DNA from 2 places in the Variovorax boronicumulans genome. Region 1 is predicted to be linked to the other one. Evidence: riboswitches for the same ligand, from Rfam matches in the RefSeq annotation. Region 1 holds a riboswitch; the other holds the start of a gene.
The links. A riboswitch is a leader RNA that binds a small molecule or an ion and turns the genes downstream of it on or off. The one in region 1 is predicted to bind S-adenosylhomocysteine.
Positions count from the first base shown of each region.

Region 2: linked by a shared signal. The riboswitch ahead of ahcY (adenosylhomocysteinase) and the one ahead of metH (methionine synthase) in region 1 are both predicted to bind S-adenosylhomocysteine.

Region 1 covers NZ_BKDH01000003.1:475,537-478,914, reverse strand. Annotated here, with positions in the region: gene VHAB30_RS24865 (lipase secretion chaperone) at 1-126, opposite strand, end outside; gene VHAB30_RS24860 (esterase/lipase family protein) at 138-1,193, opposite strand; S-adenosyl-L-homocysteine riboswitch at 1,326-1,401, shown strand; gene metH (methionine synthase) at 1,424-3,378, shown strand, end outside.
Region 2 covers NZ_BKDH01000005.1:273,786-277,163, reverse strand. Annotated here, with positions in the region: gene VHAB30_RS28555 (alpha/beta fold hydrolase) at 1-827, opposite strand, end outside; gene phaP (TIGR01841 family phasin) at 850-1,347, opposite strand; S-adenosyl-L-homocysteine riboswitch at 1,599-1,667, shown strand; gene ahcY (adenosylhomocysteinase) at 1,733-3,172, shown strand; gene VHAB30_RS28540 (TlyA family RNA methyltransferase) at 3,178-3,378, shown strand, end outside.

The sequences.
Region 1 (3,378 bases):
GACCTCCGCCGTGGCGCGCGGCGCGGCGGCCTGCGGCGCGTCGACCGCCCCCGGGCCGAGTGCCAGCCAGCCGGTCCCCGCGGCCACCAGCGCGACGGCGCCGATGGTCAAGGCCACGCCGCGCATGCGCAGCGTCCTCAGAGCCCCGCGCTCTTGAGCCGTGCGGCCTGTTCCCTGAACAGCTCCGGCGGCTTCTTCTCGTAGTACGGGAACTGGCTGCCGTAGGTGTTGCCGAAGGCCTGGTTCACCTCGTCCAGGTGGTTCTGGCGGTAGTCGCCCAGGTGGGTGCCCAGGCGCGTGGTGCAGACCGCGAGCAGGCCGTCGTTGGCCTCGCCGAAGAAGAACAGGCTGCCCAGCGTCGACAGCGCCGTGTCGCTCGGGTCGAACAGGTTGAAGCTGGTCGACACGCCCGACCACGAGTAGTAGCGCACGCCGTTGGCCACGGCCGCACCGCTCTTCACGTCGCAGGACGAGCCCGGCGCGGGGCGCCCCTGCGGGAACTTGGCGTCGAAGGCCGCGCCGCCCGCCGTGGTCAGCGAGGCCAGCGCGTTCAGCGGCACTTCGGGCAGCTGGCTCGGGTCCTTGCCCGAGAGAAAACCGATCAGCCCCGTCAGCAGGCCGACGGCCTTCACCACCAGCGTCTGGCCGATGCCGCCCTCGGGCAGCTTGGCCAGCAGGTCGGCCACCTTCGAGCCGCCGTTGGCGCCGCCCACCGACGTGACCGAGGCCACCATGTCGGGCGCCACCGCCGCCACGTAGCGCACCGTGGGCGAGCCCTGCGAATGGCCGATCAGGTTGAACTTGAGCGTGGGGTTCTGCTCCAGCGCGCGGATGGTCTTGAGCTCCTGCAGCAGCTGCTCGCCGCGGATCTCGGAGGTGTTGGTGCCCGACACCTGCGCCACGTACACCTTGGCGCCCGCAGCGGCCAGCCTGCCGGGGATGTCGTAGAAGTAGTCGACGCCCAGCAGGTTGTCGAAGCCCAGCAGGCCGTGGACCAGCACGATCGGGTACTTCGTCTTCGCCGTGTCGGAGGTGACGCGGGCCTCGACGCGGGTGGCGCTGTCGCCGGCGGCGGCACGCGCCGGTGGCGCATGAACCGCGAGGGCCGCGGCGGCCAGGAGGCCGCAGCTCAGGGCCACGGCGCGCATCGGGGTGGCTGCATGCTGCAACCGGACATTCCACTTCCTGGCCATCGGCGAACTCCCTTACGTTTGGTTAAAAACACGAACGTTCGTTCAGAAACGGTGGGCGCATTCTGTTGACACGTGCAGGAATGAAAACTGGGGTTTTCCCAGGGCGCAATCGAATCGACCTAAAATGCGCGACTTCCCAAGGAGCGTTGCAGCGGTTCGCCACAGAGGTGAATCGTCAGGCTTGGGGCGACAACGACGCTCGCCTGTCCGACTCTTCCGCAGGTGAGGCCATGTCCCAGATTCCCGCATCCGTTTCCGCTCCCGTCGCTCCCCCTCCCATGAAGCTGTCCGGCCTCGAGCCGGTCGCCATTGGCGAAGGCTCGCTGTTCGTCAACATCGGCGAGCGCACCAACGTCACCGGCTCCAAGGCCTTCGCGCGCATGATCCTCAACGGCCAGTTCGAGGACGCCCTGGCCGTCGCGCGCCAGCAGGTGGAGAACGGCGCGCAGGTGATCGACATCAACATGGACGAGGCCATGCTCGACAGCAAGGCTGCCATGGTGCGTTTCCTGAACCTCATCGCCAGCGAGCCCGACATCGCGCGCGTGCCGGTGATGGTCGACAGCTCCAAGTGGGAGGTCATCGAGGCCGGCCTGCGCTGCATCCAGGGCAAGGGCATCGTCAACTCGATCTCCATGAAGGAGGGCGTGGACAAGTTCAAGCACGAGGCCAAGCTGGTCAAGCGCTACGGCGCCGCCGCCGTGGTCATGGCCTTCGACGAGAAGGGCCAGGCCGACACCTACGCACGCAAGATCGAGATCTGCGAGCGCGCCTACCGCGTGCTGGTCGACGAGGTGGGCTTTCCGCCCGAAGACATCATCTTCGACCCGAACATCTTCGCCATTGCCACCGGCATCGAGGAGCACGACAACTACGCGGTCGACTTCATCAACGCCGTGCGCTGGATCAAGCAGAACCTGCCCGGCGCCAAGGTGTCGGGCGGCGTGAGCAACGTGAGCTTCAGCTTCCGCGGCAACGACCCGGTGCGCGAGGCCATCCACACCGTGTTCCTGTACCACGCGATCCAGGCGGGCATGGACATGGGCATCGTCAACGCCGGCATGGTCGGCGTGTACGACGACCTCGAACCCACGCTGCGCGAGCGCGTGGAAGACGTGGTGCTCAACCGCCGCCCCGACGCGGGCGAGCGCCTGGTCGAAGTGGCCGAGACCGCCAAGAGCGGCGCCAAGGACGACAGCAAGAAGCTCGAATGGCGCGGCACGCCCGAGCACCCGGTGCACGTCAACCAGCGCCTGTCGCACGCGATGGTGCACGGCATCACCGACTTCATCGTCGAGGACACCGAAGAGGCCTACCAGCAGATCCTCGCCAAGGGCGGGCGTCCGCTGCACGTGATCGAAGGCCCGCTCATGGACGGCATGAACATCGTGGGCGACCTGTTCGGCCAGGGCAAGATGTTCCTGCCGCAGGTGGTGAAGTCGGCGCGCGTGATGAAGTCGGCCGTGGCCCACCTCATTCCGTACATCGAGGAAGAAAAGCGCCAGGACGAGGCCGCGGGCCGCGACGTGCGCACCAAGGGCAAGATCATCATCGCCACCGTGAAGGGCGACGTGCACGACATCGGCAAGAACATCGTCACCGTCGTGCTCCAGTGCAACAACTTCGAAGTGGTGAACATGGGCGTGATGGTTCCGTGCCACGAAATTCTGGCGAAGGCCAAGGTCGAGGGCGCGGACATCGTGGGCCTGTCGGGCCTCATCACGCCCAGCCTCGAAGAGATGCAGTACGTGGCCGGCGAGATGCAGAAGGACGACCACTTCCGCATCAAGAAGATCCCGCTGCTCATCGGCGGCGCCACCACCAGCCGCGTGCACACGGCCGTGAAGATCGCGCCGCACTACGAAGGCCCCGTGGTCTACGTGCCCGACGCCTCGCGCAGCGTGAGCGTGGCGCAGAGCCTGCTCTCGGACCAGGCCACCGCGTACATCGACGAGATCAACGCCGACTACGAGAAGGTGCGCACGCAGCACGCCAACAAGAAGCAGGTGCCGATGTGGCCGCTGGCCAAGGCGCGCGCCAACAAGACGCCTGTCGACTTCGCGAACTTCGTGCCCACCGTGCCCAAGTTCATCGGCCGGCGCGTGTTCAAGAACTTCGACCTCACCGAGCTGGCCAAGTACATCGACTGGGGCCCGTTCTTCCAGACCTGGGACCTGGCCGGCCC
Region 2 (3,378 bases), on a different contig from region 1:
CGCAGCAGCGTCGCACCGGGAATGGCCTCGGCCACGTCGATGCCGCAGGCCACGGGCACCAGCGGATCGACATCGCCGTGGATCACCAGCGTCGGCACCTGCACCGCGCGCAGCGCCGGCTTGCGGTTGCCCGACGCGAACACGGCCGCCAGCTGCCGCGCCACGCCGCCCGGGTTGAGGCCGCGCAGGAAGGCCAGTTGCGCGCGCTCGGCGTCGCGCGCCTCGTCGAGCGGAAAGGCGTCGGGCCCGCGCAGCACGCGCCACAGCTTGGCGTGGTGCGGCAGGTAGGCCTCGAAGCGGGTCGGCGCGGGCGCGAACAGCACCGCCAGCGCCTCGGGCGTGGGCGGCGGCAGGGCCGGGTCGCCGGTGCTCGACATGATGCTGGTGAGCGAGCGCATCCGCCCCGGGTGATGGATGGCCATCTCCTGCCCGATGGCGCCGCCCATCGACGCCCCCACGACGTGGGCGCGCGCGATGCCCAGCGCGTCGAGCAGGCCGGCGCAGTCGTCGGCCATGTCGCGCAGCGTGTAGGGCACCTGCAGCGGCCGCCCGGCCATGGCCTGCAGCATCAGCGCCTGGATGTCGGGCACGCCGGCGTGCGGCAGGTGGGTGGAGTGGCCGATGTCGCGGTTGTCGAAGCGGATCACGTGGTGGCCGCCGGCCTGCGCCAGGGCGGCGCAGAACGCGTCGTCCCACGCGACCATCTGGGCGCCGAGGCCCATGACCAGCAACAGCGGCGGCGCCTCGGGGTCGCCGAAGCTGTCCCAGGCCAGTTCGATGCCGTTGGCGCGGGTGCGCCGTTCGGTGCGGGGCGCGACGGCGGTCATGCGGGCCTTTCTTTTCTTCTTGTTACTTGCGCTGCAGCAGCTTCGTGACCTCGTCCACGTTGGCCTGGATGCGCTGGCGCACCACGTCGAAGGCGTCGGCCTGCGACTTGGCGGCCAGGGTGGCCAGTTCCTTGATGTCGTCGACGGCGCGCTGGAACGACTGGCGGCCCAGCTCGTCGAGCTTGGCGAGGTTTTCCTTCGGGTCCTTGCCCGGCATCGCCTTGGCGGCGGTCTGCCATTCGGCGATGGCCGTCTTGATCATCTCGGTCTGTCGCTGCACCACGGTCTGCAGGCCCTGGTAGGACTTCTCGTTGGCCTGCATCAGCGCCTGCAGGTCCTTGCGGCCGCTGTCGAGCAGCTTGCCGGCGCCGCCGGTCAGGTTCAGGTTCTGCAGGCGCTCGGCCATGCCCTTGAGGTTCTTCATCGGATCGAGCATGTCCGCGGCGGACGGCGCCGCCTGCTTCGCGCCGGCGCTGCTGGCGGTGGTTTTTTTCGCGGCGGCTTTCTTGGCAGTGGCCATGGTGCGGAATCTCCTGTGTCGGGTGATGAAAACAATCGAACGGGTGGATGCAGGCAGCGGCCGGGCGGCCGGGGCCCGCCGCCACGATACGCCGGGCCGGCGCGGCTCAGGGCGCTCCAAGCGCGGATTTGCCTGCGGAGTTTCCCGGGGTGGCCCGCGCCGCACGGCCCGGCCTGGCGGGCGCCCGCGCTTTCCGTGATGTGGGATGCCCCGGTCGATTGGCGGGCCGGGCGGCCGCGACTACAATCCGGCGCTCCGAGGAGCGTTGCAGCGCCGTCAGGCGTGAGGCTCGGACCACATCGCAACCACGCTCACCCGCTGTTCTCGCGGTGAGTTTTTCTTCCCCGTACGCAGTGGCATCTTTCAAACCAGTTTTGGAGTTCTCATGAGCGCTGTACTCAAGCCCACCCCCGTCTCGACCGCCGACCAGGCGATTGCCGACCTGTCCCTTGCCGCCTGGGGCCGCAAGGAAATCAAGATCGCCGAAACCGAGATGCCCGGCCTCATGGCCATCCGTGAAGAGTTCTCGAAGGGCCAGGCCCTGAAGGGCGCGCGCATCACGGGCTCGCTGCACATGACCATCCAGACGGCCGTGCTCATCGAGACGCTGCAAGCCCTGGGCGCCGAAGTGCGCTGGGCCTCGTGCAACATCTTCTCGACGCAGGACCACGCCGCCGCCGCCATCGCCGCCGCCGGCACGCCGGTGTTCGCCATCAAGGGCGAGTCGCTGAAGGACTACTGGGACTACACCCACGCCATCTTCGACTTCGGTCCCAAGGGCTCGAAGGGCGAAGGCCCGAACATGATCCTGGACGACGGCGGCGACGCCACGCTGCTCATGCACCTGGGCCAGCGCGCTGAAAAAGACCTGGGCGTGCTCGCCAACCCGACCAGCGAAGAGGAACGCATTCTGTACGCCGCCATCAAGGCCAAGCTGGCCGTGGACGACACCTGGTACACCCGCAAGTCGGCCGAGATCATCGGCGTGACCGAAGAGACCACCACCGGCGTGCACCGCCTGAACGAGATGAGCGCCAAGGGCACGCTGCTGTTCCGCGCCATCAACGTGAACGACTCGGTCACCAAGAGCAAGTTCGACAACCTGTACGGCTGCCGCGAATCGCTGGTGGACGGCATCAAGCGCGCCACCGACGTGATGATCGCCGGCAAGGTGGCCTGCGTGGCCGGCTACGGCGACGTGGGCAAGGGCTCGGCCCAGGCGCTGCGTGCACTGTCGGCGCAGGTGTGGGTCACCGAAATCGACCCCATCAACGCCCTGCAGGCCGCCATGGAAGGCTACAAGGTCGTGACCATGGAGTACGCCGCCGACAAGGCCGACATCTTCGTGACCACCACCGGCAACCGCGACGTGATCCGCCACGAGCACATGGCCGCCATGAAGGACCAGGCCATCGTCTGCAACATCGGCCACTTCGACAACGAGATCGACGTCGCGTCGATCGAGAAGTACGAGTGGGAAGAGATCAAGCCGCAGGTCGACCACATCACCTTCCCGGACGGCAAGAAGATCATCCTGCTGGCCAAGGGCCGCCTGGTGAACCTGGGCTGCGGCACGGGCCACCCGAGCTTCGTGATGTCGTCGTCGTTCGCCAACCAGACCATCGCCCAGATCGAGCTGTTCACCAAGCCCGACGCGTACCAGGCCGGCAAGGTCTACGTGCTGCCCAAGCACCTGGACGAGAAGGTCGCGCGCCTGCACCTGAAGAAGGTCGGCGCCATGCTCACCGAGCTGACCGACTCGCAAGCCGCCTACATCGGCGTGGACAAGAACGGCCCTTACAAGCCGGACACCTACCGCTATTGATCCGCGTGCGCGCCGATCAACTGTTGGTAGAGCGCGGCCTGGCCGCGTCGCGTTCGCAAGCGGTCCGGCTCATCGCCGGTGGCATGCGCTGGCGTGACGCGGGCACGGGCGACGCGTGGCGCAACGTCGCCAAGAACAAGGACGAAGTGCCCGAGTCGGCCGAGCTCGAGCTCGCCGACGCCGCCGAGGCACGCTACGTGTCGCGT